Regions from separate parts of the Brevibacillus sp. M2.1A genome, predicted to be linked through region 2. Evidence: riboswitches for the same ligand, from Rfam matches in the RefSeq annotation. Region 2 holds a riboswitch; each other region holds the start of a gene.

Region 1 (10,601 bases), 670 kb from region 2:
CAAGCTGTTTGGCGGCTCCTATGTAGAAGTTGTATTGATCGGTGACACTTTTGATGATTCTTTCGCAGAGGCGATGAAATATTGCATTCAGGAAGATCGGACCTTTGTCCATCCGTTTGACGATCCATTGGTGATAGCTGGACAAGGAACAGTCGGTCTGGAGTTTATGAATGACATGGAAGAACCAGCTGATTTCGTCTTTATGAGTATCGGCGGAGGTGGATTGGCTGCGGGTGTGGGCACGTACGTAAAAGGCATCAGCCCGCACACACAGATCATTGGTGTGGAGCCGGCAGGAGCAGCTTCGATGCAAGCCGCTCTGGAGCAAAACGATGTTGTCACCTTAGATGAAATTGACAAGTTCGTCGATGGTGCAGCCGTCAAGCAAGTGGGGCAGCTAACGATGAGTATTTGCCAGGAGCTGCTGGATGACATCGTGCTTGTCCCAGAAGGCAAGGTGTGCACAACCATTTTGGAGTTGTATAACAGCAATGCCATCGTTGTAGAACCAGCAGGTGCCCTGTCGATTGCCGCTCTCGATTACTACCGGGATCAAATCGCCGGGAAAAACGTAGTGTGTGTCATCAGCGGGGGAAACAACGACATTGACCGGATGCAAGAGATCAAGGAGCGCTCCCTGCTGCATGAGGGCTTGAAGCACTACTTTGTCATCAATTTCCCACAGCGTGCCGGAGCCTTGCGAGAGTTTATGGAAAAAGTATTGGGGCCACACGATGACATCACACGCTTTGAGTATACGAAAAAGAACAACAAAGACAATGGTCCAGCGCTGGTTGGCATTGAAATGAAATGCAAGGATGACTATCAGCCATTAGTCAGTCGGATGAAGCAGCATGGTATCCGCTATGTAGAGATTACGAATGATCCGTATTTGTTCAATCTGCTGATTTAGGCCTTTGTGTTACAACAGATGCGGAATTTGCAAAAATGTATGAATACAGCGAAAAGAGGAGCAATAAAGAGAAAATGAGCGAGAGAGAAAGATAAATCGGCGTAATGTATTATAACAAACTTTTATAAAACAGATGCTGTTGTAATACAATACAGATAATAACACACGGGGGGTTTTAATCATGACGCCGATCACTAATTTCTTTCGCAATCTCGAAGCAAAATGCTGTGCTGCCTGCGGTCAAATGATTCACGAACAAGCTGAATCGTATGCAACAGAATGCGCACCTTGCCAAGAGCAAGCATCCTTTGACGCTTACAAACACTATCATCAAAAACGCTAATACAAACATGAATACCGGATAAAACAGGTGTACCACAGGGCATGAGCCATGGCAGGTATACCTTTTTTTTGATTCAAAGAAAAAGCCGCTGTTCCATAACAACGGCTTTTTCGCATGTCAGCGCGGTTTATCGGCGTGCTTTGCAGCTTCCTGCTTGACGTAATCAATCAGCCCCAATTGAAAGCCTTCCTGTGCAAGGAGTCGTTTGGCTTCATACGTACTCGCGTAGTAGGCTTGGACATGCGGGTCGTTGTCCAGAACGTAACGACACGCCTGATCACGAGACAGCTCCTGGTACCAGTCTGTCTGTTTGATTTGGTCGACGAGATCCTCATACGCAGGTTCTGGCTTTTTCCATGGATTCAAACGATGAATAATTTCACCAAGGATTGCAACAACGATTAGAATTCCAATTAAAAACATGGCTGTCACCTCAAAGGTTGGATCACTCTCATGGTACCACTCTCCTGAAGGCGTCGCCATGGGGAAGTCGGTCTGCTTGCAAAACAAGGAGAAAGCAGGCATGCTATATACTGTAAAAGAAAGGGCCCGAATGCCTGGGAAAAGGAGGGCGCGAGATGTTTCATCCGCTTGTTTTTGACAATATCAGGGTTGTGTTGGAAGGTGCGGTATACGACCGGGACTTCGAAGGGGCAATCACGATTACGAACCGTTCGGATGTCATGGATATGGCTACGTTCCATCGACAGTTTCAGATCGAATTCAAATTGGCTGATCAACATGATTATACCGCAGCTGTCCGTGCTGAGATGCAGCTTCGTACCCAGTTAGCTGATATTGCAGCCGAACAGCTGGAACAACCGTTGACAGAGCATATCGGATGTACGATTTGCATCCATTTTTACTTGCAGCTGGAAAATTACAGAGATGTGCCGGCAGAAGCGAGAGAAGTCACATCGATTCTTAATGACATTTGGGGGCAACGGCCGTATATTACACAGAAAGTATCGGTCAAGTTAGAGGAGCATCGAATCGATTGGCCGCCAAAGCAAATCACCAACCAGGTGACGCTGGATTTTCATCGGAAAATTGATGAAGGCAACATTGATGACCTGAACGAATTAATCGATCATACGGTTCAGTCACTTCAAAAGCTGCAGTTACACATGAATCAACAAGCAAAAAGGTAAGCGGGCAGAACGGGGATTTACAAAAGGGCAGATGCGTATTATTATTTTGTTAACCTTATCATATTTTTAGTTAACAAAACGGAGGCTAGTACGCATGAGAAACGAACGCTTGAGATGGCTATTGCTCTCTGCCATTTTTGCTGCAATGACTGCGGTATTGTCGCAGGTGACGATTCCCTTGACGTTGATTCCGATTACTGCGCAGACGTTAGCAGTAGGACTGACGGCGACCATTTTGGGAAGAAGATACGGGACACTGGCTCTGGTTATTTACGTTTTGCTCGGTGCAGTCGGATTGCCTGTATTCAGCGAGGCAAAAGGCGGCTTGCAGATATTGGTCGGAAAATCCGGCGGGTACATATTTGGGTTTATCGCCACCGCTTATGTGACCGGGCTCTACTTGGAGAAAACAAGATTCAACCTGAAAAACGCCATCATCGCCAATATCATTGGCATGTTTGTCACACTCGCTTTTGGTACTGTACAGCTCAAATACGTTATGGACATTCCATGGGATAAAGCTGTTGCTTTTGGTGTAACGCCTTTCCTCATTGTAGGGGTTGTCAAAGCAGTTCTGGCTTCTCTGATTGGCATCAAGGTACGCGAGCGACTGATTGCTTCTCGTCTGTTGCGCACAGACCAACCTGTTCCACGATAAACAAAATGATTTCGTCAGCCATCCGAAGTTCGGGTGGCTTTTTTTCGCATAATCTCCTTATCGTGCCGGATACTATCGGTAGGATTTGCAAGTAAAAAGGAGGAGACGTATGAATATCACGATCACCGGCCCAAAGGGTCTTCCAATCTCAGGGAATTTGATGGCATTTCGCCGATCGCCGCTTCAGTTCATCCGCGACGCTGCAAAAGAGCATGGGGAAGTCGTTCATTTTCGCTTCGGTCCTTCCCGCCATATTTATCTGTTAACGAATCCGGATCACATCAAAGAGGTTTTGGTCAGCAAACAGGCGCATTTTCGAAAAGGGAAAGGACTACAGGTTGCGCGAGCTGTTGTAGGAGATGGAATTCTTACCAGTGAAGGAAAAAAGCATTTGCGACAACGGCGGCTTATGCAGCCAGCTTTTCATCGAGATCGTATCGCCACCTACGGAGACGTGATGGTCCGGCAAGCCGTTGATCTCATGTCGGATTGGAAAACCGGGGAGCTCCGCGATATTCACTCGGACATGATGAAAGTAACACTTGCGATTATTACGGAGACGATGTTTGGCAAAACCGTCAAGGAAGGGGCCGATCAGATTGGACATGCCATCGATGTCGGTTTGAAATACGTGGCAAACAAAGGCTCCTCTTTTATCGACATTCCGTTGTCCGTACCTACCAAAAGCAATCGGGAGTTCCTGGAGTCGAGTGAGCTGCTGGACAAAACGATCTACTCTTTGATCGAAGCTCGGCGCAATAGCGAAGGAGAAGAGCATAAGGACTTGTTGGGGATGCTTTTGGCAGCGCGTGATGAAGATGATGGGGAAGGAATGACAGACGAGCAGGTTCGCGACGAGGTCATGACCATTTTTGTAGCGGGCCATGAGACGACTGCGAATACGATGTCGTGGATTTTCTATTTGCTGGCTACTCATCCCGAGGTGGAGAAAAAGCTGCATGACGAGTTGTCGACCGTACTGTGTGAAAAGCTGCCGACGGTCGAGGATATTCCGCAGCTGAAGTATACGAATCTCATTGTACAGGAAACGCTGAGGCTCTATCCTGCGGCATGGACGATAAATCGGGAAGTGGTAGATGAGGTTGAGATCGGCGGTCACACGTACAAGCCTGGAGAAACACTGATGATGAGCCAATATGTCATGCACCGTGACCCACGCTATTATGACCAGGCTGAACAATTCATTCCAGAGCGTTTTGACAGCGACCTCTTAAAAAGAATTCCAGCCTATGCTTATTTCCCGTTTGGTGGCGGGCCGCGTGTTTGTATCGGGAATAACTTTGCTTTGATGGAGGCAGCTTTGCTACTGGCGACGATTGCACAGCGATATCGACTAAGACTGGCTGAACCGAACCAGGTAGTGGAGCCCGAGCCGTTGGTCACCTTGCGTCCCAAGAACGGACTGCCGATGCGTTTGGAAAAGAGATAGAAAAAAATGGAAGTTGAGGGACAAAAAAAGAGGCATCTTATCACTACGGTTTCGCCGATTGTGTCAGATACCGAACTGGGGGTTATTTATCACTGAAAGCAACATGCTTACAAAAATTATTTTACTAGTAAAATATAAAGAAATAATTAACTGAGAATAAATCTATATAAAATAAGGGTAGCTTGTGAAAGCTACCCGTGGAAGAAGGGGATGGTGAAGGAGAAACTGCTTCCCGTTCCCAATTCACTGTTTACCATCAGATCTCCGCCGTGAAGCCGGACGATGCTCTTGCAAATCGTCAAGCCTAAGCCTGTACCGCCACTGTTGCGATTTCGTGATTTTTCCGCCCGATAAAACTTGGTGAAAATTTTCGGCAAGTCTTCAGCAGCGATTCCTTCTCCTTTGTCGATCACAGTAAAAAGGACATGTCCTTCTCGCTGATCACACGTAAGGTAAATGGAGCCATCCGGTTTGTTGTAGTGGATAGCGTTGTTTAACAAATTTTCCATGACACGCCGCAGCTTGGTCTCATCTGCTTCGATGTGTAGTTCATTGGAGATGCGCAGCTTCCATTGAAAGGTGAGACCTGCCTCTTTGATTCTTGGCAAATAGTCCTCAATGATTCCTCTCAAGAAGCTTTTGACATGAATGCGGTTAATACTGAGTCGGACTTCGGAGCTTTGAGTGGTGAAGTCCTGCAGCTCATCCAGCAGCTTTTCCAAGTCCGTCGTTTTTAGCTCGATTTTGCCCATCTGTTTCTGTATTTTGGTCATATCCGTCACACGACCAGAGCCGATATATGACGCATACCCTTTGATCGTGGTGAGAGGTGTGCGGAAGTCGTGGGCGATCGAAGCGATCATTTCTGCCTGTCTTTCTTCCGCTAAGCGAAGCTCATCCACCATTTCCCCGAAATATCGAAAGAGTTGCCCAAATTCATCATGCGATCGATACGTAAATGTGACCAGGCGCTTCCCTTCCTGGATTTCTTGGGTGACGCGCGATAATTCGTTAACCGGCCTTAGTATCCAGCGAACGAACAAAGCGAGCAGAACCAATCCCACCAGACTAATGCTTCCGTAAATAAACCAGAGCATCATGGAAACCCCTGTTGTAGCCATCATGTCGTAATCATCTGTGTAGAAATAAACAACGATCTCCCCTGTACGCGGTGGCTCCTGCTGAAAATGGTACTCAGCGACCACTTTGAGGTCACTTTGTTTGGCAGAATCGCCACGACTTGATGAGGAGGGGGAAGGCATTTTCAAATTATAGGCGCGTGATGTTTTGCTGTAGATGGTGTTTCCATTGGCATCCTTTACGAGCATGCGGTACATCACGTCGTCTGGCAACTGCTTTTCAAGCTCCAAACGTTCGATTGGGTCCTTGAAATTACTGACGAGAAGCAGTTGATTGAGCATGACCTTCTCTGCGGCTTCTTTCTCAGCCTGGTACTGATTATGCCGATCATTTTTGAGTTGAGCGACAATAATGTCTTGGAAAACAAATTTAAACAACAAGATGTTGAGTGTGATCAAGGCAATGAAGGAGAGCAAAACTTTATTGCGTAAGCTCATTTAAAGCTTCTCCCCGATAAATACGTAGCCTGTCCCCCATTGTGTTTTAATGAACTGACGTTCTGTTTCCAGCTTTTCACGGAGGTTTTTAATATGGACGGTCACTGTATTGAGCGAGCCATATCCATATCCCCAGACACGGTCATAAATTTGCTCTCTTGTAAAGACGATGCCCGCATTTTCTGCGAGGAAGGTGAGTAGTTGGAATTCCTTGGTAGATAGCTCAATCTTTTGATTGCATACATAAACGGAATACGTTTCTTTATGGATTTCCAGGTCCTTGAATTTCAAAACCGTAATCGGAGAGGAGGTCGTTTCCTTCTCAGGCTGCTCTTCGGTATGCTTGCGAATGCGCTCATAGCGACGAAGGTGGGCACGAATGCGAGCGAGCAGCTCTTCTGTATCAAAAGGCTTCGTGATGTAATCATCTGCGCCGATTTCGAAGCCGACTACTTTATCTACCGCTTTTCCTTTTGCACTGAGAAACAGTATAGGCAAATCCCACTCACGGCGAATTTGAGAGCAGAGCTCGTAGCCACTCATGTTGGGCATCATAATATCCAAAAGGATCAGGTTGGGACGCTCTCCTTGGCTGAGCAGCGAGAGTGCATCCTCTCCGCTCTCTGCGGAGGAAACGGTGAAGCCCTCGTTCTCCAAAATGTCTTCTAGCAGTTCAATAATCTCCAGATTGTCATCGACAATTAAAATGTGATCTTTCACCGGAACAACCCCCAGTTACTTCTATTAATAAGGAATACCATTCAAAGAATGGGTCTTGTCTATCATAACATGCTTTGACCTGATCAGGGGAAGAAACCCCGTAAGTTATTAAGTTGTTCTAATATGTGAGGGTACCTCTTTAGACCAGGTACTAAATTTCGTCAGAAAAAGCCAGAGACGTAGTGTCCCTGGCTTTTATTATTTTGCCGAATGACTATTTTTTAGCTGGTTTTTCCGGCAACGATGCAGCTTGCACCGCTTTTTCCTTATTCGGAATTTCTGCTTTCGCTAGAACAGGAACGCTGAGACGCTTGGCGCCTACATAACGCTTGCTCCAGTAGTATGGATCGCTCAACTTGGTGTTGACGACTCCACGACCAGATTCCGAGTGCACGAATGTGCCGTCTCCGATGTAGATACCCACGTGAGAAATGCTGCGACCGTTCGTGTTGAAGAATACGAGATCGCCTGGCTGCAAATCTTTTCTGGCTACCTCTGTACCTAATTCGTACTGGGAAGCAGAATTGTGAGGCAGGTCTACACCTAACGCATCAAATACGTAGCGCGTGAAACCGGAGCAGTCAAAGCCCTTTTTGGACGAGCCGGAAGATTTGTAAGGGGTACCGTACAAGTCACTGACTACTTCATTGAGAGTATTCTCCTCAGCAGCCTGTGCAGTGCCTGCCCCCATAGCAAGCAATCCAGCCATAAATAAAGATAAAACCATCTTGCGCAAAAGAAACTGCTCCCTTCGTGAGCCTACGAGGTTAGCTGAAGGGTTCGGTCGAAAGGACGCCCTAGGCTGCTAGGAGTAGCAACCATTCACCCCAAAAACGTGGTTCCCCCGTTTCCGCCAAGCGGAATTCGGCTATTTTTCGATGTTTTTTTACACGCACTCTTACGAAGATTCTACGCCAGTCCTTTATTTCCTTCTTTTTATCTGTTCGTTCACATATTCGTCACAAAGATGCCGTCAAATGCTGTAACGTTTTCGTTCGACAGTGCAAGCCGCCTTTCGACGCGTGCATATTCTGTCTTGCGGGACAGCTCGTCCGATTAGGGCAGGAAATTGTCTCCGTCCAAGGACGGAGGGAAAAACCAACCGCACGCCCGTTATGGGAAGCCTATACCGAGGGCTACAATAAGGGCATAACGTTCCACAAGCACCACATGCAAAACGAATGGAGGTAAGCGAGTAATGAGCGAACGGTCTGGCAAAGTTCTACTCGGGCTGGTTCTGCTGCTAGTCGGTGGGTTGGTTCTTCTGGATCTGGTGGGTATCGATATCGGAGACTTGCTCGGGTTTATCATTCCCGGCGTGATCATGATATACGGTGCCAAAAAGATCATGGGACAAACCGGTTCACGTTTTTGGGGAATCCTGGTCTTCCTGTTCGGGTTCCTGATGTTGATTGGCAAGCTTGACCTACTGTTTCACGCGCTTCTGGCCATTGGGGTGATTTATCTGGGATATCGCTTACTGCGTCCCAGCCAAGAGCCAAAACAAGCGCCTCCTTCTTGGGAGCGTGAATGGGCCCAAAAAGTATTAAAGGAAGATACGCTGGACACTTGGGAGAGAAACGTAAGAAGACGCCCGCAGTAACGCCTATGTCGCAAGAGTCTTTTGGATGAACAATATGATGTGATATGATGAGGAGGAAAAAATAATGAGTATCTTTAAACGTTTGCGTGACCTGACAGTAGCTTCGGTAAATGATGCATTGGATTCCATGGAAGATCCGGTAGTAATGCTGAATCAATATATGCGTGACATGGAAGTAGAAATCGGACAAGTTGAAGTCGCGGTTGCCCGTCAGGTTGCACTGGAAAAGAAATTCCGTCAGCAATTGGATGAAGCCAATGCCCTGATCGAAAAACGCGATCGTCAAGTCAAGCTCGCCTTAACTGAGGGAGAAGACGAGTTGGCACGTCGAGCACTCGCTGACAAGAAGCAGTACGAAGGCCGGGCAGCGGAATATGAAACTCTCTACCTGTCAGCATCCGAGGCAGCTACACAAATGCGCGAGAAGCTGGCTGAGCTGAAGGAAGAGTTCTATAAAATGCGTGCGAAAAAGTTCACACTGATGGCACGTGCACAAGTAGCTCGTACACAAAAGCAAGTCAATCAAGCAGTTGTTGGTATCGGCAATCAGTCCGCAGGCCGTGGCTTCGCCCGCATGGAGGAAAAAGTCATGCGCATGGAAGCAGAAGCACAAATGAGTGGGCAATGGCGCCAAACGAACCGCGCTTGGGAGAACGCTTTGTCTGACCTGGAAAAGGATGATCTCGATGCAGAACTTGCTAGCATCAAAGCATCCATTAATGAAGCAAAAACACCGGTAGCCAAACCAGTGCAATCCTAATTCAACAGGAACTGGGGGACAAGGTGTAGAATAGATTGGGTCAATTCGGCAGCCTGTGTACATCAGGCTGCTTTTCCCCTAGGAGGTACGATTCTTGCAGGACTTCTTGGTCTTTTTGCGGCGGTTTATCGCTGAGCCTGGACGCGTCGGTAGTATAATCCCCAGCTCTCGTTTTTTATGTGAGCAAATGTTGAAAAGCGTCGATTGGGCTTCAACCGATGTGATCCTGGAGCTGGGACCTGGTACAGGGGCATTTACCCAAACGATCTATCAGCGCTTGCGTCCCGGCACACAGTACGTGCTTGTGGAACGAGATTCCCAATTTCGCTCTATGCTTCAATCACGTTTTCCCGATCTTCCTATCAGGGAGGAAGCGACTAAACTTAGGTCTTACTTGGAGGAGCAGGACCTTGTAGGTGCAGATGTCATTATCTCAGGTCTGCCATTCGCCAATTTTCCACAAGAGCTGCGGGCAGCAATTCTGGACGAAGTTCAATCTGTACTGAAGCCAGGGGGCCTATTTATTACATTCCAATATTCGCTACAACTCCAGGCTGAGTTGCAGGATCGTTTTCCCCGGGTTGAGATCGACTTTACCCTGTTGAACATTCCGCCTGCATTCATCTATACATGTCGTAATGGTCAAAGTGAAAACGATCAGCATGGGGCGTGAGAGAGGAGACTTTTGTGAAACTGTCCCGTTTGCACAAAATGTTGGCTGGTGTCCTGATTATTTTTACGGGAATCGGTCTTTTGTTAGACAGTTTGGGTATCATTTCGTTCGGTCTGTTTGATTTGTGGCCGATGGTGCTTATTTATTTCGGCCTTCGTTTGTGGGGGAATAAAAATCGGATTGGCGGAGGAATTTTATTCTCGCTGGGGACCATCATCGCGATGGATATGTGGTTTAGTGTCGGGATTGATGATTTGTTCCAGATTGCAGTGCCAATCGTGTTTATTTATTTCGGGTTTCAGTTGATTCGGGGCAAGAGCAGCAGACGAGATCACCGTGTGAATCAGCCATTAGGCGAGAGTGGGAACCCATCTGCTGCGGAGACGATTTTGACTAGTGATGCAAGTATCCCGAATGACGTGAACGTTTCAACAGCGGAGCGCCCTTGGCTAGACAGCTGGAACAAATGGAAGCATGTTGGTGGAAAAATTCCTCATCACGAAAGCATGTCTTCATCCCCTGACGACATGCTGCCAAAAGATTCCCGCAGTTCTCTGATTGGGGATTATCACCTGACTTCCGGGCGTTTTGAACTGAATCACTTGCATGTCTGGCATGGAATCGGGGATGTTGTGATTGATCTTTCCCGGGCAGTGTTGATGCGGGATGAAGCGGTTCTTGTCGTAGAGGGCTGGGTAGGCGATGTGACGATTTATGTACCGGTCGATCTTCCTGTATCGGTAACGGCAGGGT
Region 2 (10,601 bases):
GGCTACTGCTCAACTCCCCAGTCTGCCTTTGAGACGTATTTGCGCAAAGGGTGTGCCGCTTACGTGCCCCGTCCTATCTTTTCTGCACGGGAAGCAATTGAAATTACCCATGAAGCGGGCGGAATTGCTGTACTGGCTCATCCTGGCATCTACCCTTTTGAGGTTCAGCTTGATGCGTTGCTTGAATACGGAATCGACGGCATTGAGGTATATTATCCGAGACATTCTGCAGCAAAGATGGCTTTTTGGGAGAGACAAGCCAAAGCCCATCATCTCATCCGTTCGGGAGGAAGCGACTTTCACGGTCATCGCTCACGCAACCCATATCCGGTCGGTAGCGTGCCAATCCCGGCAGAGGTAAAGGAGTGGTGGAAATGCTGTATGTTTCATCAACACTGATGTGGGCTTACCCGGTAGAGGCGGCTGTCTTGATTGCACGTCAATACGGATTTGCGGGTATGGAGGTATGGGCGGAGCACGTCTGGTGTTACCAAAGTGACCCGAAAGAAATCCAACAGGCGGCAAAACGAGCGGGAATGAAGCTGACCTTGCATGCAGCTAGCTGGGATTTAAATTTGTGTTCGCTGAATCATGGCATTCGCAAGCAATCCATTGAAGAAGTGAAGCGTTCCTTGACGCTAGCAAGTGAAATCGGAGCCAAAAGTGTAACCATCCATCCGGGACGAGTGACGCTGTCTCCCAGAAACCGAAGCTGGCATGAGCCGATTCTGATTGAGAGCGTGAATGAGCTGGCGTACGAAGCAAGGAAAAAAGACTGTATGTTGTCTATCGAGCACATTGAGCCTCTGCCGAAGGAAATGATCGTGACACCGCAAGATATGAATCAACTGAGAATGGCATTGGAATACCCGACGACAACCACGTTTGATATTGCTCATGTTCCTCTTTCCTGTTCCTTGTCGCAATTTTACAGCGAGCTAGAGGGGATCGATAAAATTCATGTGAGCGACGCTACGGCAACCAAGCTGCATGTGCCATTAGGAACAGGAGAGATTGATTTGTCAGGCATTTGGCCGTTGTTGTTTGAAGAAAAGAGACCCGTTGTTGTAGAAGGCTTCGATGATGCGAGGAGCTTGTCTCAGCTTAAGCAAAACATGGTTTATTTACGGCAAGAGGATTGTGTTTCATTTGGATAGGAGGTCCGTATTATTTTGAATATTCTCGTAACCAATGACGATGGAATTTTTTCAAGTGGAGTGCTTTGTCTGGCACAGGCACTTCAGCCCTTTGGCAATGTATCCATTGTCTGCCCGGATCAAGAACGTAGTGCGATCAGCCATGCCATTACGTTGAAATCGCCAGTCAAAGCAAACAAAGTAAACTTTTTTGAAACCTCGCTGGAAGCATGGGCCGTCAATGGCACACCGGCTGACTGCGTCAAGATGGCGATTGAGGTCATTCTCAAGGAAAAGCCAGATGTAATTGTATCTGGAATCAACCGTGGACCGAATCTGGGACGGGATGTCTTTTATTCAGGTACGATCTCAGCAGCGATTGAGGGGGCGATGTACCAGATTCCTTCCATCGCTATATCTCTCGCTACGCTGAAGCCAAACCCGAATTTTTCAATCGTCGAGCCGCTTGCCTACGAAATATTTGAAACCCTGCTCAGACACAAGCTCAGTCCCGAAACGGTTCTGAACATCAATCTCCCGTATTTGTCCAGGGAAATGGTAAAAGGAGTAGCAGTCACGCCGCTGGCAATGGATGTTCTGCGCTATCAATATGTGGGCTTGAACGATCCACAAGGGTATATGTGCTACTGGCTCTCCGACCACTTGAGTGAGCTTCACTTTGAGGACGAGGAGTCCGATTATTACAAGCTTCGCGACGGTTATATCACTATTACTCCTTTGCAATTAAACATGACGAATACTGCCATGAAGGCAAAAATCGGCAAATGGTTTCAAGGCGCGAAGCAAAGCACTTAGCTGTTAACCACTCATGATTTTTAGGAGGAATGAACAATTGAAACGTGTTCTTAGCCCAAAATGGACCCTTTCTTTATTCGCAGCCGTTGCTGTCTTCGGACTGGCAGCCTGCGGTTCCCAGCCTTCTTCCACATCACCAACCCCGGCGGCGAACACTGAAGCGACATCTGAGTCTGCCCCTGCCCCAGCCAAAATCGCAGGGTCGCTGAGCTTTTATACCTCCCAGCCAGATGCAGACGCGCAAGCATTGATCGAGGGTTTTTCGAAAAATTATCCGGAGGTAAAAGTAGAGCTGTTCCGATCCGGTACAGAGGAAGTGATGAGTCGCTTGCAGGCGGAGGCACAAGCTGGGCAGGTAAAAGCAGATGTGCTTTTGGTTGCGGATGCACCGACCTTTGCTAGCCTGAAAAAACAGGATTTGCTCATGCCGTATGCTTCGCCCGAGGCTAAGGACATTCCGGCGGAGTGGAAGGATGCAGAGGGCGCCTATACGGGAACCAAAGTGATGGCAACCGTTCTTGCAGTCAACAGCAGCAAGGTTGCCGCTCTTCCGGACAGTTGGAAGGTTCTGACCAGTCCGGAAGCCTCGAACAAAACGATTATGCCAAGTCCACTCTACTCTGGAGCAGCAGCCTATAACATAGGCGTACTTACTCGGCAGGCTGATTTTGGTTGGGACTACATAGCTGGACTCAAAGCAAACCAGATGACAGTCACTAAAGGCAATGGTGCCGTATTGAAAAGCGTCGCAGGCGGCGAGAAGGAATATGGGATGGTTGTGGATTACCTCGTAGCTCGGGCGAAAAAAGACGGCTCTCCAGTCGAGCTCATCTATCCAAACGAGGGTGTTCCTGTCATAACCGAACCAATCGGGATCATGAAAGCAACGAAAAATGCAGAGGCAGCAAAAGCGTTTGTCGATTATGTGCTCTCGGAAGAAGGACAGCAGCTTGCAAGCAGTCTCGGGTACACTCCGATCAGAAAAGGCATCGCTGCTCCGGAAGGGCTACGCGCTCAAGACCAGATCAAGGTGCTTTCTGCGAATACAGATGAACTTGAAGCGAACAGAGAGGCGGACAAAAAGAAATTTGGAGAGATGATGGGTGCAAAGTAACTGGCAAGCAGCAGTGTCCGAGCGCAAGATGGGGGAACGGCGAAAAATAGCCGTGCCCCTGTCGTTGGAAAAGGCGGCCACATGGATCGTGCTGGTGCCGGTCGCCTTCTTTTTTATGTATCCGTTGTGGAAGTTGATCGCTCTTAGTGTGCAAACAGAAGCAGGGATCGGTCTTCGATACTTTGCGGATGTGATCACACATGAACGCACGTGGAACGCTATCGGTCACAGCGTTACGGCGGCAGGAGCTTCTACGCTCATCGCGTTAGTCATTGGCGTGTCGTTGGCTTGGTTATGCGCCTATACAGACATACGCTGGAAGTCTGCCATTCATGTACTTGCCCTGTTGCCATTGCTGATTCCCTCGTACGTGATGACCTTGGCCTGGACACAACTGGCAGGTCCGCAAGGGGTATTGAACCGGGCAGCGAGCTGGCTTTATGGTGGGCCTTTGGAGCTGTGGGACGTCTATGGCTTGGACGGGATCATTGTTGTAATGGGTCTAACGCATTATCCGTTGGTCTACATGCTCACGCTGTCCGTTCTGTATCGGATTCCCAAAGAACTGGAATGGGCGGCTCATTCTTCAGGGGCTACGGCTACGACCGTATTTCGCAAGGTGACACTCCCACTCGCCTTACCGGGAATTGCAGGAGGCGGACTGCTTGCTTTTATTTCCGGACTCGATAATTTTGGTGTCCCTGCGTTTCTCGGGATCCCGGAAAATATCCCTTTATTGAGTACGTTGATTTATGAGGAGGTCATCGGATTTGGACCGAGCGCTTTTGCGAGGGCATCTGTCTTGTCTATTTTGCTTGGCGTGATAGCATTGGCGGGAACAGGAGTACAGTGGCTCTTTTTGCGTAAAAGCCGGGTGGACCAGACCAGTGCCGAGGACAAATCGATTCGCCGTCACTTGGAAAGATATCGACGGGGTGTGGAGGTTCTTGTTGGACTCTTTTTGTTGGTGACGAGTGTGCTTCCTCTCTTGTCCATGGCAGCGAACGCTTTCATCAAGGCGTATGGGTTGCCTTTTGTTCCGCAAAATCTGACATGGAAGCATTTTGCGTTTGTATTGTTTGACCATGTTGGAACGAGAGCGGCCATCGGCAATAGCCTGATGCTGGCCTGCTTGACTGGCGTCTTGTGCGTGGTGGCTGGAACATGGTTCGCTTACTGGCGCATCCATCGGCCTTCCTTTATGGGAAAAGTAATGGAAGGGGCTGTCGCTTTGCCGTATGCTTTGCCCGGTATGGTGCTTGGTCTGGCGATGATTTTAACGTGGATCGAGCCGATTCCCAGCTGGCAGCCAGGAATATATGGAACGGTTTGGCTCATTTTGATTGCGTATGTGACTCGCTTTTTGATCTTGCAAGTAAAAAGCAGTACGGTCTCCATTATGCAGGTGGGCAAGGAAGTAGAAGAAGCAGCACGGATCAACGGTGGTCGATTTTGGACGAGGTGGTCCCGGATATTGCTCCCGCTCTATGCACCGGGAATGGCAACAGGCTTGTTTCTAGTGTTCCTGACAGCATTTACTGAATTGACAATATCATCGCTTCTGTGGTCATCCGGTTCGGAAACGATCGGTGTCGTTATTTTTAGCTTTGAGCAGGCGGGATCAACGACTCATAGCACGGCCCTTTCTTCGTTGATCGTAGTGGCCATCCTGCTGGCTTTGACAATGGGCGGTTTATGGAAACGATATTGGCAACGGAGGATACAGGGATGAACAGTGCAAGAGTGAAGGGCGTTTCCAAAAAATTCGGAGATGTGACGGTGCTCCACCATCTGGATCTACAAATTGGACAAGGGGAATTCGTTGCTTTGCTCGGGCCGAGCGGCTGCGGAAAAACGACACTGCTTAGGCTATTGGCGGGTTTTGAATCGCCTACCAGCGGAGAAATCTGGATCAATCAAGAGTGCGTAGCGGACCAGGCAAGAAGAAAGCCGCCAGAGGAGCGGCGGATTGGTATGGTGTTTCAGTCATTCGCACTTTGGCCGCATTTGACTGTCTATGAGAATGTCGTGTTTCCGTTGCAACATCAAAAGCACGTGCCTGCCGCTTACAAAGATAATCCAAAGGTACGGGTGGCACAAATGCTGGAGATGGTCGGTCTTGGAGGAATGGAAGAGAGATTTCCCAATCAGCTCTCTGGTGGACAAAAGCAGCGCGTTGCTCTGGCGCGGGCCATCGTGTTTAACCCTACGCTGCTTCTGATGGACGAGCCATTGAGCAGTCTCGATGCAGAGCTGCGTATGCAAATGCGCAAGGAAATCCAATTTATTCACCGCGAGCTGGGGACTTCCATCGTCTACGTCACACACGATCAGTCAGAGGCACTGGCTATGGCGGATCAGATCGTCGTAATGAAAGGAGGCAGGGTGGAACAAGCAGGTAGCCCGCAGGATATATACTATTCGCCCCAATCGCCTTTTGTCGCCAAGTTTGTGGGACGGGCTAACTTCTTAAAAGGAAACTGGTCTTGCCCCAATACCTTTCTGTTGGAGAGGCAAGGAGAGCCAGCGGTACCGATTGCTGTTTCCCGCGACTTTTCTTCCTTTCACGCTCAGCAAATATTGCCGGTTCGTCCCGATCAGTTGAAGCTCGCAGCGTGGCAGCAAGGAATGGAAGGCGTTATCGGAAAGGTATCTCATGTGCAATTTCAGGGGCGAGAACTGCTTTATTCCATCCGGGTCGGGGAGGATGACTGGGAGGTTGTCACGGACATCAGTCAGCGCTTTTCCTATGAGGAGCGTGTATGCGTAGAGGTTTGTGTATAAAAAGGGAAAGATAGCCAAGTGATTCTTCAATTGGATGAGCATGAACCATCTAAATCAATGCGACTCATTAAGAAAGGCGCTATTCTGTTTGATTCAACGAAAATGAACGTTCACAATAACTGGAAGCGAGCGTATAATCAAAGTCACAATCACGATCAAATAAGCAACAAAACACAATACGGCCTAGTTCCGATATTCTCGGAAGCGGGGGAACCAATCTTTTGGGGTTAATCCTGAGTGATCAGGAGGGATGAGGAAATGTCTTCTCTGCCATCCTACCCGTCAGCTAACCTCGTCGGCCAAAGCAGGGAAGGTCATGAATGGATAAAGTCTAGGCATATAATGCGCAACAAGGGGACTCCTTGCGGGCGTGTGATAGGTCGATACAGGCTTTTTCTTTGGGACCTTTGTTCTGGAGAAAAAGAATGGATCGGCCTATTTTTTATGGAAATACCGACGAGCAGCTTACGCCGATACAACGTGAAGGGAGTGGTGTGGATCGCTGAGAGGCAGTCGGTACGACATAAACCGCTGACAATCGAAATCAGGAAGACAGAGTACAGGGAGTCCTGAAAATGGGCGCCAGGTATTACGTAAGCCTGCGGATTTTCTACACGAGTAAAAATCAAGCGTGCCTGCTTGGTTTTGCTTGAGTGTGGAAGCTTCGCGGGCTTTTTACATTTACGAAAAAACGAAGGATGAGGGATACCATGCCCAAAATGAAAGTCGATCGACTGACAAAAGTGTTCGGCAAGCAGCCCGAACTGGCCTTGAAGCTGCTGGCGGAAGGACGGACAAAAGAACAAATTTACAAGCAAACTGGCCAGTCCATCGGTGTCAATCAGGTCAGCTTTGAAGTCGAGGAAGGTGAAATCTTTGTCATTATGGGCCTGTCAGGCAGCGGCAAGTCCACCTTAATCCGACTGTGTAATCGACTGATTGACCCAACGAGCGGAAGCATCGAGATCGATGGGGAAGAGATCGTGGACATGAAGGCAGCAGCTTTGCGTGAGGTGCGGAGGAAGAAGCTCGGGATGGTTTTTCAAAATTTCGCCCTGTTTCCGCAGCGGTCGGTACGAGAAAACGTGGAGTTTGGTTTGGAGATTCAGCAAGTACCGCCAGGACTCCGGCAAGAAAGAGCACGGGAAGCACTTGCGCTCGTTGGATTAACCGAGTGGGAAAATGCGCACCCGGATCAATTGAGCGGAGGGATGCGCCAGCGGGTCGGTCTGGCGCGGGCGTTGGCTAATAATCCAGATATTCTCTTGATGGACGAAGCGTTCAGTGCACTGGACCCACTCATTCGAAAAGATATGCAGGATGAGCTGCTGGAGCTCCAGATGACGATGAAAAAGACGATCCTGTTCATTACACATGACTTGCATGAGGCGTTGCGACTGGGCGATCGGATTGCCTTTATGAAAGACGGGCAGATCATTCAGATCGGCCGCCCGGAAGAAATTATGGCAGACCCAGCGGATGAATTCGTGCGGAAGTTCGTGGAGGATGCCGACCTGTCCAGGGTGCTCGTTGCTGAAAATGTGATGAAACGGGCAGAAGCAATCACGCCTGACAAAGGGGCCCGAGTGGCGCTGCAACTCATGATGGATAATGGCGTGTCCAGCTTGTACGTCGTGGACAAAAAGCGCACACTGCTTGGCTTGATTACGGCGTATGACGTATCACTTGCGATTGGTACGGGAGATTCGCTGGAGGCAATCATGAAAACCGACCTCCCTACCGTTTCGCCTGACGCACGTCTGCACAGCTTGTTCCCGATGATGGCAGACCTGCACGTCCCGATTGCTGTAGTGGGCGACCAGCAGCGATTATTGGGTGTCATCGTAAAAGGAGCGGTGCTAGGCGGGCTGGTAGGCAAAGTCAATGTACAAGAGCATCAGAGAGCAGAGGTGATGAGTGATGGACGCCGTGCCTAAGCTGCCGATTGGCGGTTGGATGGAAGGGTTCGTGGAGGTGCTGGGCCAGTACAAAGGGGTATTGTTTGATCCGGTGGCTATCGTCATTTCCACGATGGTGACTTACTGTTCTACGGTTTTGGCAGAGATACCTTCGCTGATTCTCATCTTGTTGCTGGGGGCCGCTGCGTGGGTTTTTGCAGGGAGAGCGTCCATGGTCTTTACGGTTGTTGGACTTTCTCTCATCCACAACTTGGGGTACTGGGATGAAACGATGGAGACATTGGGACTCGTCCTCACTGCTACCATGATTTCGATCGTCATCGGGATTCCGGTGGGCATTCTTTGCGCGAGACACGATACGTTTCGCAATCTGGTTACGCCAGTACTGGATTTGATGCAGACGATGCCCGCGTTCGTTTATTTGATTCCCGCGATCTTTTTCTTCGGTTTGGGCGAGGTGCCGGGAGTTATTGCCTCCGTTATTTTTGCTTTGCCGCCAATCGTGCGTCTCACGAACTTAGGCATACGTCAGGTCCCAGCGGAAATGGAGGAAGCGGCGGACGCCTTTGGCGCAACTGGGTGGCAAAAGCTCGTGAAAGTACAACTGCCATACGCGAAATCGACGATCTTGGCGGGAGTCAATCAGTGCATCATGCTCGCCCTGTCGATGGTGGTCATAGCGGCTATGATCGGGGCGAAAGGCTTGGGTGCAGACGTATATCGCGCCGTATCGCAAGTGGATATAGGAAGAGGATTCGAGGCGGGGCTATCCATCGTGATCATCGCTATCGTCTTGGATCGACTTACCCAACATGCAGGAAAAAAGGAGAGAAATACATGATGAACAAAATGATTCCAGCTATATTGGCAGTCATGATGGGAGCGACAGCTTGGCTCGCAGGATGCTCTAGTCAAAACACAAACACACAAATACCGACAGCAACGGTGGTCGGTCCGATTCCTTCTGAGACGTCGGACAACGCGCTAGGAGAAAAGCTCGACTACAAAATCATCGGAATCGACGCAGGAGCAGGCTCGATGGTAAAGACAGAGGAAGTCATGAACCTGTATGGCTTGGATAAATGGCAGCTTGTCGAAGGCTCAGATGCCGCTATGACAGCAGCTTTGATCAAGGCGTACGAAGCGAAGGAACCAATTATCATAACGGGCTGGACGCCGCACTGGATGTTTAAAAAGATGGATTTGAAATACTTGGCGGACCCAAAGAACGGCTTTGGCGGAGCGGAACAAATCCATACCATCGTGCGCAAAGGGCTGAAAGAGGATCAGCCTGCTGCCTATCAATTTCTGGATAAGTTCTGGTGGGAGCCAGCCGATATGGAGTCGGTCATGGTTCAAATGATTGACGGAAAAGATCCGGAAGTGGCCGCTGCGGAATGGGTAAAAAACAATGAAGTCAAAGTAGCGAAATGGGTGGAGGGCATACAGCCTGTCCAAAAAGAGAAGCTGACTCTCGCTTATGTAGCATGGGATTCCGAGATTGCCAGCTCGCACGTCGTAGAGCATGTGCTTGAGCAGAAGCTGGGGTATGAAGTCGAGTTGAGTCAGGTGCAGACTGGACCGATGTGGGCAGGTGTGGCCATTGGGGATGTAGATGGGATGGTTGCGGCGTGGCTGCCGTCTACAGATACGAGCTATTTGAAAAAATTCGGTGGGCAAATCGAGGATTTGGGTCCGAATCTCGACGGAACCAAAATCGGACTCGTGGTTCCTTCGTACATGAACATCTCGTCCATTGAGGATCTCCAATAAGGGAAGGGGAGGTGCTGCTATGAAGCATTATCTCGTATTAGGCAAGGGGGAAGCTTTCACTTCTTTTGTCCAGACACTATGCTGTGACAGTTTGCCTGCGTTTTGGGGAAGGAATCCAGGTGCCTTTTCATTGAAAGCGGGGTCTGGAGATAAGACGATTCAGCGTTTTTTGCCCATCTCATTTGACGAGTGCTACCGCGATCAGGAATCCTTGCTGATATACCAATCCGTCTACATCTTTCCCGATGAGTGGGCGGAGGGACGCGACTTCGTTACACTGTTCAAGCAGCTGGGCACCTGCCGGATTTTTGTGATGACGCAGGAGCATCGGAACGCGATGTTATACAAGGCGCTCGGGGCGAATCACGTCATCGTGAGTCAGCCCGGGTATAAAGGCTACGGCTGGTTGGCCGAACAGATGAGTGGCTAAGAGAGAAATAGAAAAGGCTCCGCCTGCAAATGAGGCGGAGCCTTGTTTTCGTGAAAATTTAGCCCAACATTTTTTCGAGGTCCTTGTCCAATACATAAACCTCGATCCGTTCACCCATTTTCGTGCTGATGTCGCTATGACTCGATAGTACCTTGCAGGTTGTAAGCTTTTCTACGATTTCTTCCGATTCTTCACTGTACATTTCACGGAGAACCTCGCGCATTTCTTTGACGATGCGGCGACCTTTATCGTGACTGGACAGATGCTTTTCTTCGACGGTAAGAACACCCTTGAACCTGGCGATGACCATATCACCGACGATGTAGGTCTTGGCTTCCTGCGGACCTCGTCCAATTAGTTCGCGTTGAAATTTTATGAATGCTTCGCTGATTTCAGCTTCCAGCTTTTTTTTGTTAGAGATGGCCAAACGCCATACCTCCCATAATTATCATTGTGCCTAATATTACTCAGCTGTCCAGAGGCTGTCAAACAAATAGGCTGATAATGTGAAAACGGAAGAGAAACGATGAAATATCATGATCGGATGAGGCCTGATAGGTTTAAATCGCTTACACGGATAAAGAATGCAAAAATCGTGTGAAAAAGACTGAAATAGGACATTAACATCC
Region 3 (10,601 bases), 2.9 Mb from region 2:
TTACTTTGGTAGGTCCTTTCACTTCATATGGCACTCGATCTGCGCCAAAACTCCATACAGAACCATCCTTCCGAACGAAGTACGGTTGATCCAGCTCAGTTACTACCTGTTTTACATCACGTAATTCGCCAAATTCTGTCCATTTGTCAAAGGTAACAGGAATTCTCCCCAGCTGTCCTGTCATATTGCTGCCAAATGAATAGACGTTTCCTTTTTTATCGAGAGCAATCACATGGTCGGTACCAGCTTTTACGTCTGTAATATCTGAAAGACCTGCTATTTTGACAGGCTCCTCCAGATCATTATCCAGATTCGCACCGATCATTCCAAGGGTATTATGTCCCCAACCCCAAACCGTTCCGTCCGCTTTTACGATCAAATACAATCCTTCTCCGCCAACTGCCATCCGCATCGCACCATCTGCATGAGCAGCACGCACTACTTTTTCATTTTCTTTTGCATTGTAGCTGTACATTTCGCCCTTTTCTGTTTGGATCAAGGCGCGATCCGTATAATCGATGGCTATCTGTTTGACTTTCCCGGGGATATCCATGACCTGCAGATTTTCTGTGTTCAGCTCTCCGGATTTGCCATCGAGATAAAGCAGTTTCCCTTGGTCATCTACTAGAAACAAGGAAAAAGCTGAGCTATACATGTCACGGATATTCGAGAGCTTCGTCACCTTTTCGGCTGCTTTCGCTCCTTTTTCCCATTTCGATACAGTACCGTCTTCTTTCAGTAAAAAGAGTACGCCGTCATGAAGGTCGATCTGCTGAATGTTCTTGATTTTATCCAGACCGGCCAGTTTTTCTGGTGCTTTCTTCTCATCGATCTGCCATACTTCACCGGCGCTCGTGAGGACATAATCCGTCATGACTTGCTTAGCATCTTTGATCCCGGCTAGCTTGTACGGTTCATACTTCTTGTCAGATTGAAAGCCCCATTTCCACACTTCCCCATCCCTGGTGAAGGCATAAGAAATGCCTGGCCTCCACCCATAGCCTGCTTCATCAAAAATGACGCCTGTTGCAATCGAAGTAATCCCTTCCAGTACCGGCTTGTTTTCCAATGGTTTCCAGGATTTCGTCGTTATGCTCGAAAGATCCGCTTTCGCATTATCTTGACTGCAAGCCTGTAGCTTCTCCTCGGTATTGCCCTTCGCATCAACCGATGCTTCTACTTTATGGGAAGCTACCTTCGCAGGGGATGCAGCAAAGACCCCACCCGTCGTCAATAGGGAGAGTACCGCGGTATAGCTCAACAGTGCTACCCATTTCTCTTTTCGAACCATCATGAATCTCCTCGCCATCGTCTAATGTAAACAATTGTAAGACGCTGGCAACTCGAATTGCGTCACTGTTTTTCGATTACTTTAGTACGCTTCCCACTGTTTCAGTCCAGATTTCCCTCTGATCTAGCTCAATTCCCATCAGCATGTAATTACTGATATTATCGACGACGAGTGATAGAATATGAGCTTTTGCTACGACACGATCAGGCTTGACGACACCTAACTCTATCCCTCGCTCCAGTAAGGAGGTAAAGCCCTGCAAAAAATCTTCTTGCATCAGACGCAGCTTGTCTCGGTACTTCTCTTTTTGACTGACAGACAGCAGAAATTGATTGAAGACACGTAAAACCGCATAATCCTCTTCCTCGCTCGGCAATAGCTTCAACCCAGTTTCGATAAGGAGTTCCGCGAAATTGTCAGCTGTAAAATCTGTAACGGTGAAAAAATGGGAGAATGTATAGTTTCCAAACAGTTGATCAAACAAATAATCGAGAAGTGCTTCCTTTGATGCAAAGTGGTAGTAAATCGCAGGCTTCGTGATCCCTACTTCAGTAGCAATCATCGTTAGACTTGTCTTTTCAATCCCATGCTCCGCAAACAATTGAAAGGCTGCATCTACAATATGTTGATGTGTTTTATTATCTTTTGACATGAATGACGTCTCCTTTGGTAAATCAATCCGATACGTTTTAGCCTACTGATTGTTAAGTAAAATTGCAACAGGATACAAAAAGAGCTTTGCCATGGATTTAGCAAAGCTCCACTGTTCATTCAGTAATGTTGTTCACGGGTCATCAGTAAGGCTTGGACGGACGGGACTGTTGTTCTGCTTCCTTGACAGCCGCTCCAGGATTTGTTGCCCCCATCGGTCCGCCCATCCCTTTGCTATTTCCGCCATTGCCCTGTGCAACTCCAGCTTTCAAACGCTGACCGTACTCTTCGTCACATTGCGAGAAGTAGCCAAGCATTTTCTCTTGAATACGAGGATCACAGGAGAGAAGTGCATCCGTCAGATTGGCAATGAGGTCTTCTCTTTCCCAGTCTTCCATGAGGCGATAACGTTCTCCCGCTTGTTTGAAATCGTTGGTGCGATCAATTTTTTGACGAACGACCTTCCCTTCCACTTCTGGCTGATGATCAGGAGCTGCTTGCTTGGCTTCCTGCAATCCGCCAATCGTTGATGGCTCATAGTTAATATGCCGCTGCGTCCGATCCACTCGATACAGCATTTGGCCGCCTTCCTGATTGGTAGCGACATGCTTTTTGGGCGCGTTGATCGGAAGCTGCAAATAGTTGGCGCCGACCCGATAGCGTTGCGTATCGGAGTAAGAAAAGGTCCTTCCTTGCAGGAGCTTGTCATCAGAAAAATCCAGTCCATCCACTAAAACACCTGTCCCAAAAGCTGCTTGCTCGACCTCTGCAAAATAGTTATCCGGGTTTTTGTTCAAAACCATTTTGCCTACCGGAAGAAACGGGAACTGATCATCGGGCCATATTTTCGTTGGATCAAGCGGATCAAAATCGAGCTCAGGATGATCGTCATCACTCATGATCTGGACGCACAATTCCCACTCTGGATATTCTCCTCGCTCAATCGCTTCATACAAGTCTTGTGTGGCATGATTGAAGTTTTTCCCTTGGATCTCTTCCGCCTGTTTTTGTGTCAAATTCTTAATCCCTTGCGCTAACGGCTGCCAATGGTACTTGATCAGGACCGCATTGCCTTCATGGTTTACCCACTTGTACGTATTTACGCCAGAGCCTTGCATTTGCCGATAGTTCGCTGGTACTCCCCACGGGGAGAACAAAAACGTAATCATATGCATGGCCTCAGGCGTGTTCGAGATGAAGTCAAAGATCCGTTCCACGTCTTGGATGTTTGTGACAGGATCAGGCTTGAATGCATGTACAAGATCAGGAAACTTCATCGCATCCCGAATGAAAAAAACTTTGAGGTTATTGCCAACCAGATCCCAGTTCCCATCCTCTGTATAAAACTTCACCGCGAACCCACGTGGGTCGCGTAATGTTTCGGGCGAATGCGTGCCATGATTAACCGTAGAAAAACGCACAAACACAGGCGTTTTTTTCCCACGCTCCGAAAACAGCTTCGCCCTCGTGTATGTAGAAACTGGCTCATCACCTACGGTTCCATACGCTTCAAAAAAGCCATGTGCTCCTGCACCTCGACTATGCACGACACGTTCAGGTGTTTTCTCTCGATCAAAATGCGTGATTTTTTCAAGAAAGTCGTAATTCTCCAGAACGGTTGGCCCGCGATTTCCAACTGTCCGCAAGTTCTGGTTGTCTGTGATCGGATGGCCTTGACGATTCGTCAGGATATTTTCTTCTGCCTGGTTGATGGACTTTCTGCTGTCATCCATATGAATCCTCCCTGTCCAGTTTTTCTCATGTGTGGTTCATAACCATGGTTACCGAATGAGGGATTCTTTATGCGAAAAGACTAAATCGCTTCGTACGCAAAATCATCGTTAAGCACTGGAACTGAGCCACTCTGATTCCATTCCGCTGCCAGTGAGACATCTTCCAGGTAGCCCATACTGATCAGTTCTTGGCCGGAAGCACACTTCTGCAAGTAAGCGGGAAGAAGACCTTGAGTGGATCGAAAGGCTGCCACCGCCATTTCAGCCTCTGGTGACAAACGATACCCCTCTAGTTCGTGAAGCAGCGCACCTGCCGCAATCATATCCTCAATAGCGGGTCGCAATGCTCCATTTCCCCACCGTTCACCGCAAGCAATGACCGTTATCGTTCCTTTCTGCTGCTGTATGTATCTGGCTACGGATAGCGCATTACGCAAGCACGCAGCGACCACCCTCGCCCCTGTTTTCTTTGCCAACACGGTACAGGTCGATCCGTTTGGTGAGGGTAACACCACTCTACTTCCCACCGGAACCGTTTTCAGACAGGCTGGCGAAAGGGAGATTGGTTCGCCGCGTTTTCCAGCGAGCAGCGCTGCTTTTTGTTTGGCGAATGCAATGGCTGACTCATCCTGTACCTGATAAGGATAGACGATACCCCCACGTCCCGTTACGATATCTACACACGTACTGAACGAGAGTACATCGATAATAACGATCATATCCGATGCTGCTCCGACCTGTTCCACCCCTTCGTATCCCCAATCAAATCGAGCCGTATAGTCTAGTTGCTTGTATACAGGCATTTCTCCCAAACCCTCCACCGTCCTCTATCAAAAATAGTTACTCGTCCCCTTACGTTCGCCGTTACAAATCAAGACAAGAAACAATATCGTATTATTGTCCCACTAGATTACACAAGAATGGAGTGAACATGGATGTCTGAAATCGAATACGACGACGATCAAGGTAATACTGAAAGCAGAAATCACAGACGCCCAAGAAGAAATACGGTGAGAACGACTGGTATTTTGCAAAATAACCTCGCCCGAGCTGTCACTGCTCACCTCGACCTGGTAAACCTGAACACAGAAGAGGTTGAAGTACGTGTGCAAGTATTGAACTGGGGTAACGCCGTTACGCAAACGAATCCAGTTAGCACCTTGCTTGACATTACGCAATTTATCCCTGCGAATACTCGCACTGCTTTCAATGCGCTTGTCCCCGCTTCTTTCCACTATGAAGTTCGCCTTACCGTAGCAGAAAACAACAGAAATGTCCTTCTCACCACTTATGGCCGTACTTCTATCGGCGGCGGTCAAGTTGTTGGTCTTACCGTTCTTGACAGTCAATTCCAAACTGTCGATATCGAAACTTGTATTTAACTATTTTGCAGGAAGAAAATGAGGAATTATGGTGGGACGCCATAGTTCCTTTTTTAATGATTCGCATGCACGAATAGGCGCTGGGGACTATCCCAACGCCTTTTTACTTCTATGTTCTACGACAAAAAAACTGCCCTCGAAAGGACAGTTTCTTTTAAAAGGAGACTTACAGTTTTACTACGTTCTCAGCTTGTGGGCCACGGTTGCCTTGAACAATGTTGAATTGAACTTTTTGACCTTCGTCCAAAGTTTTGAAACCGTCACCTTGGATTGCGCTGAAGTGTACGAATACATCGTCTCCGCCTTCTACTTGAATGAAACCGAAACCTTTTTCTGCGTTAAACCATTTTACTGTTCCGTTCGTTTGCATCTAAAAAAACCTCCAAAAATTCAATTTGAATATGCTAGTCATATTTACCGAAGCAAATAAAGCTCACATATCATGAAGAAATACCAAATCATGTGCTGTGATACGCCTTCATGATATGTGAATTTTACTTACTTAGCAAATATATGAATGTCATAGGACGGAACTGCAAAATTAAAAACTAAACCTTTTGAAAACCTAAAACAATGAAAGCCCTTCCTCTCTTCCATCCTTGCGGCTCCGATGACCGCGCCAGTGTGAATCGGGGATTCAAAAATGTTATCCATCAGCATACAAACACCTCGATGAATGATTAGGTATCAATTTTTCAAGTAGCAACCTCATTCTACCATGGTTGTCCAATAAAAGCAACCGTTCAGCCTTATTCTGGACGAAGCGGTACTCTGTTACAATAGGATTGGGAGGGATTACATTGGAAAATCATATTTTGACAACCATTCAATTATCCGAAATGCTTGAAAAGAAAGTGCCTGTACTTTTATTGGACGTACGCGACTCCGAGAAATTTATTTCCGGCAGCCTCGTTCACGAAAACGCGTCGGCGCGAAACGTCCCTTATCTTCTTATGAAGGAACAGGACAAGCCACTTGATGAAGAAACCGAAAAACTCGCGCAAAATGTGCAGATCGTTACCTTATGTACAACAGGTAATAAAGCTCAAAAAGCTGCGGCTCTGCTTCGTGAGCATGGTTTTCATGCGAATGCATTGGAAGGCGGCTTAACTGCATGGAAGGAACAATCAAACAAAGCGAAATGAGCCTAATTTATCAACGATTCTAGCTAGTTGCCATATATTACTCCTTTATTTCGATTGGGATTGTCTGATATCGTTGTTCATGCCAAACGAAATAAGCCGAGACTTCCTCTTGAAAAGGAAGTGCGGGGGACTTTTTTGTGGATGAGTTATTCCACATTGGGGTGAATCGCCGAACTGGCGTAGGGTTGTTTCCTCAATCCGAATCCGACAACTAACCTCGTAGGCCAAAAAAAGGAGAGATTTGTTTAATGAAACGTTTTGGTTCTGTTACAATCGCGATGACTCTTGGTCTGGGCTTGGCTTTGACAGGGTTTGCTTCTTCTGCTTCCGCAGCATCTAACTGCCCATTGAAGAACGGACAATTCCAATTCAATGCGGGTCAAAATATGGGACAATTCCAAAAAGCACCAAATGCACAACAGTTCTTTAACTTTTTCCAAAAACAAGGCTTTGTTCCTGGCCAGCCACAAGCAGTACAGCCAATGCAACCTGTTAAGCAAGGACAAGCAACACCTGTACAACCTTGCCCGATTCAACCAGGAACTTTCCAACCAGCACCCGTACAACAAGCTCCAGCACAACCAGCACCAGTTCAAACGGCACCAGCACAACCTAGCAATAATGTCACTCAGCCTGCCGCTCCGGTAAATCAAGCGGATGAAGCTAAAACTGGTGATTTTGCGAAACAAGTCGCGGATTTGGTGAACCAAGAACGTGCAAAAGCAGGTCTCAAACCTGTTCAAATGGATGCGGCACTGTCCAAAGTAGCGTTGGCAAAAGCACAAGATATGTCTGCTAACAACTATTTTGACCACAACAGTCCAACGTACGGTTCTCCATTTGACATGATGAAGCAGTATGGCATTCAGTACTCGACTGCAGGCGAGAATATCGCCATGGGTCAACAGAGTCCACAAGAAGTTATGCAACAATGGATGAACAGTGAAGGCCACCGCCAAAACATTATGAACCCTGATTTCACAAAAATTGGTGTAGGCTTCACAAATGGCTACTGGGTACAAGAATTTATCGGGTAGAACACTGCCTGATAAACGAAAAGCCGGTGTCTCGTAATCGAGACCCGGCTTTTTCGTGTACGCGTTACTTTCGCTTCGCTTCTGCCGCCTGTTTTTTGGGGGTACAGCAGCTTTCCTGCTCATTGAGCAAAGCAACATCCTTTTGATTCATTTCTTGCTTCGTTGGGTAAGCAGATACTTGCTGCAGCTCGGCATTGACATCAGACGATTGTTTCATCCGTATGGCCCCCTCACCGTTATTGGTGGTACATCCCTAGTATGCACGCGGTTCTAAACGACTCATTCCTAAGGAACACTGGAAGCACATGCAAATGAACCTATCTGCTTATAATATGTTCAAGGTCTTTTAAGGCAGCCGCCGCTGCCGCCACAGGATCTGATTTTCCTCCAACGACCAATAAATCCCCCATGACATCTGTTTCTACCCGTATGGCTTTTGTCGTACCAGATACAGATGCAAATGGATGGGTAAGATCCACCGCACATAAATCTACTGCGACAGATACCGTGCCATTCGCTTCCTTTTGGATCGTTCCGATCAGCTTGGGAATCTTCGAGTGCTTTTTCCATGCCTCGATTTGTAACGAGGTTATTTCGCGAATACTTGCGCGTGTTATATCGGTTAGTTTTACTTGCGCATCAAAAGCAGCGTTTGCCAAGATCGTGAGCTTCGAAGCTGTATCCCATCCATCGATATCATAGGAAGGGTCCGGTTCGGCAATCCCCATCTTCTGAGCGAGCTCGACTGCTTCTGCACAGGTGAGCCCCTCTTCCATCATTTTTGTGAGCACGAAGTTTGTCGTTCCCGTAAAAATACCTTCGACGCGTTTTACTTCACAGCCTGCCAAGTTATACTGCAACAGATCGATCGTCGGCAGAGCTGCTGCTGTTGCTCCACTCCCTTTCAATGCGACGCCATGTTTTTTGGCAAGAGCGGCTAAGCCAGCATAATCGACTACAAGTGCGCCTTTTGAAATGGCGATCGCATGCATGGCATTCTCCAAAGCATAACGAATAAAAGTAAGACCGGGTCCGCCCTCTTTTTCAGATGGACCTGCCTCGATGAGCACGTCTGCTTGAGCTGACTTGATAAATTCCAGCGCGTTCCAAGATGGGTTCCTTGTTTGTTTTGTATGAGCATAGTCTGCCCATTTTCCCGAATCGATTCCGTTCTCATCGTAGAGGCCGGAAGCTGAACGAACGACTCCCACGAGTCTGACATCCGCTTGATATAGCTCGCGGTACCTCTCCCTTCGCTGCTCCAGCAGTCGAGCCACCTGCTGTCCTACTGTTCCGAAGCCTGTTAACATAATGTTCCAACGTTTCATGAGTCAATCTCCTTGCTGTTTATGCGTCGCTTATTTCCACCATTTTTTCTACTTTTATCTTGTATCCGGAGCAAATCCTTGCGATTCAGTTTCTTTCCTGTTTTCGCTGAGTAGATCTCTTCCGTATGATCAATAAACAATATTCCTTCCAAATGGTCCATCTCGTGCTGAATACACCGAGCCAGGAAATCTTCCGCTTCGATTGTCTTTGTTTGTCCTTGGCGGTTCAGCGTCTGAACTTTGACATAATTCGCCCGACGAACGATTCCAAAAACACCTGGTATCGAAAGACAAGCTTCTAGCCCTACCTGCTCACCGGATTTTTCCACCAACACCGGATTGATTAGTTCAATCAAGCCGCTACCGCAATCCATCACGACTAAACGCTCCGGGATGCCAATCTGGATCGCAGACAAGCCTGCTCGACCTTTCGCAGCGTAAATCGTTTGGGCCATATCATCCAATATCTTTTCGACCTGCGGAGTAATGGATAGTATTCTTTTTGAAGTTTCACGCAAGACAGGGTCCCCCAGGCGAACGATCCTGCGTTCAGCCATTTGCTTCTCCCTCCCGCATTAGTCAGTTTTCGATTTCAAGGTAGCAAATCAGGTCCTCGCTGTCAAAAGGAACCTCGTAAAATCTGAAATATCCCGTTGGGCAAGGGTGACAAATGCATGTAGATACGCTATCTTTATTGGTAAAGATAGATGTTTGTATATGAAAAGGGAGGCTACCATGCATTCATTAGCATCAACGCTGAACGAAACCATCCAACGAGAAAACCCGCACGTGTATGAAATGCTATCCAATATCGCCAAGCTGATTTATTTCCCTAAAGAGGGGATTCTCAGCCAGTCGGCAGAAGCGAAAGCAAAAGCGAAAAAGTACAATGCAACCATCGGGATTGCACTGGAAAATGGTCAACCGATGCACCTTAAGGTCATCCAGGATAACCTGTCTGCTTACCAGCCAAAAGACATTTACGAATATGCTCCCCCAGCAGGAAAGCCTGAGCTGCGTGCAGCATGGCGTAAAAAAATGATCGAGGAACAGCCTGCACTGGCTAATCATACGTTTAGTAACCCAATCGTTACAAACGCATTGACCCATGGTCTGAGCATCGTATCTGACTTGTTCGCTGACAGCGGCGACAGCGTCATCATCCCGGACAAAAACTGGGAAAACTACGAGCTTACGTTTTCGATCCGCCGTGGTGCGAAAATGGTCTACTACCCATTGTATAACGACGAGATGAAATTTAATGCTGCTGCTTTGCGTGATGCCATTCTCGCACAAAAAGACAAAGGCAAAGCCATCGTCGTACTCAACTTCCCGAATAACCCAACTGGCTATACACCAGGTCCAGAGGAAGGAAAACAAATCGTCGCTGCACTAAAAGAAGGCGCAGAGGCTGGGATCAACATTGTTGCCGTAACGGACGACGCGTACTTCGGCTTGTTCTTCGAGGATTCGATGCACGAATCTCTCTTCGCTAGCCTGTGCGACGTTCACCCTCGCATTCTGCCTGTAAAAGTAGATGGGGCTACTAAAGAGGATTACGTATGGGGCTTCCGTGTTGGCTTCATTACGTATGCATCCCCATCCAGCGACTTGCTCAGTGCTTTGGAGCAGAAGACAATGGGAATCATCCGTGCGACTCTTTCCAGCGGATCACATCCTTCCCAAACGTTCGTCCTGCAGGCAATCACTGCACCGGAGTACAAAGCACAGAAGCAGGAGAAATTCGATATCATGAAAGGCCGCGCCAACCGCACCAAGGAAGTGCTCGACAGCGGTAAATACGATGACGTGTGGACCTACTATCCATTCAACTCCGGCTACTTCATGTGCCTCAAGCTAAAGACTGTCGAAGCGGAAGCATTGCGCCAGCACTTGCTGGAACAGTATGGCGTCGGTACAATCGCTCTCGGTCAAACCGATTTGCGTATCGCTTTCTCTTGCATTGAAGAAGAAAACATTGCGGACTTGTTCGAACTAGTCTACAGCGGTGTGAAAGATTTGGAAAAGGCATTG

Evidence for each region. Region 2 has a riboswitch for cyclic di-AMP ahead of HP567_RS04795 (quaternary amine ABC transporter ATP-binding protein). Riboswitches for the same ligand answer to the same signal wherever they lie in the genome.
Region 1: linked by a shared signal. The riboswitch ahead of HP567_RS08010 (C40 family peptidase) and the one ahead of HP567_RS04795 (quaternary amine ABC transporter ATP-binding protein) in region 2 are both predicted to bind cyclic di-AMP.
Region 3: linked by a shared signal. The riboswitch ahead of HP567_RS18470 (CAP domain-containing protein) and the one ahead of HP567_RS04795 (quaternary amine ABC transporter ATP-binding protein) in region 2 are both predicted to bind cyclic di-AMP.

Annotation. Positions count from the first base shown of each region.
Region 1 is NZ_JABSUY020000001.1:1,631,097-1,641,697, forward strand. Features, by position in the region: gene ilvA (threonine ammonia-lyase IlvA) at 1-913, shown strand, start outside; gene yhfH (protein YhfH) at 1,095-1,256, shown strand; gene HP567_RS07980 (hypothetical protein) at 1,374-1,739, opposite strand; gene HP567_RS07985 (hypothetical protein) at 1,835-2,407, shown strand; gene HP567_RS07990 (biotin transporter BioY) at 2,502-3,065, shown strand; gene HP567_RS07995 (cytochrome P450) at 3,175-4,515, shown strand; gene HP567_RS08000 (sensor histidine kinase) at 4,707-6,092, opposite strand; gene HP567_RS08005 (response regulator transcription factor) at 6,093-6,812, opposite strand; gene HP567_RS08010 (C40 family peptidase) at 7,027-7,548, opposite strand; cyclic di-AMP (ydaO/yuaA leader) riboswitch at 7,553-7,692, opposite strand; gene HP567_RS08015 (LiaF transmembrane domain-containing protein) at 8,011-8,415, shown strand; gene HP567_RS08020 (PspA/IM30 family protein) at 8,480-9,175, shown strand; gene HP567_RS08025 (class I SAM-dependent methyltransferase) at 9,270-9,848, shown strand; gene liaF (cell wall-active antibiotics response protein LiaF) at 9,863-10,601, shown strand, end outside.
Region 2 is NZ_JABSUY020000001.1:959,812-970,412, forward strand. Features, by position in the region: gene HP567_RS04765 (PHP domain-containing protein) at 1-399, shown strand, start outside; gene HP567_RS04770 (sugar phosphate isomerase/epimerase family protein) at 375-1,157, shown strand; gene surE (5'/3'-nucleotidase SurE) at 1,173-1,952, shown strand; gene HP567_RS04780 (ABC transporter substrate-binding protein) at 1,990-3,066, shown strand; gene HP567_RS04785 (ABC transporter permease) at 3,056-4,798, shown strand; gene HP567_RS04790 (ABC transporter ATP-binding protein) at 4,795-5,850, shown strand; cyclic di-AMP (ydaO/yuaA leader) riboswitch at 6,021-6,167, shown strand; gene HP567_RS04795 (quaternary amine ABC transporter ATP-binding protein) at 6,561-7,787, shown strand; gene HP567_RS04800 (ABC transporter permease) at 7,771-8,610, shown strand; gene HP567_RS04805 (glycine betaine ABC transporter substrate-binding protein) at 8,607-9,542, shown strand; gene HP567_RS04810 (hypothetical protein) at 9,562-9,972, shown strand; gene HP567_RS04815 (DUF2294 domain-containing protein) at 10,031-10,399, opposite strand.
Region 3 is NZ_JABSUY020000001.1:3,841,256-3,851,856, forward strand. Features, by position in the region: gene HP567_RS18435 (regulator) at 1-1,291, opposite strand, end outside; gene HP567_RS18440 (TetR/AcrR family transcriptional regulator) at 1,368-1,943, opposite strand; gene HP567_RS18445 (catalase) at 2,086-3,675, opposite strand; gene HP567_RS18450 (2-phosphosulfolactate phosphatase) at 3,756-4,478, opposite strand; gene HP567_RS18455 (hypothetical protein) at 4,686-5,057, shown strand; gene HP567_RS18460 (cold-shock protein) at 5,224-5,427, opposite strand; gene HP567_RS18465 (rhodanese-like domain-containing protein) at 5,858-6,202, shown strand; cyclic di-AMP (ydaO/yuaA leader) riboswitch at 6,287-6,443, shown strand; gene HP567_RS18470 (CAP domain-containing protein) at 6,451-7,239, shown strand; gene HP567_RS18475 (hypothetical protein) at 7,304-7,456, opposite strand; gene HP567_RS18480 (homoserine dehydrogenase) at 7,557-8,567, opposite strand; gene def (peptide deformylase) at 8,564-9,124, opposite strand; gene HP567_RS18490 (aminotransferase class I/II-fold pyridoxal phosphate-dependent enzyme) at 9,303-10,601, shown strand, end outside.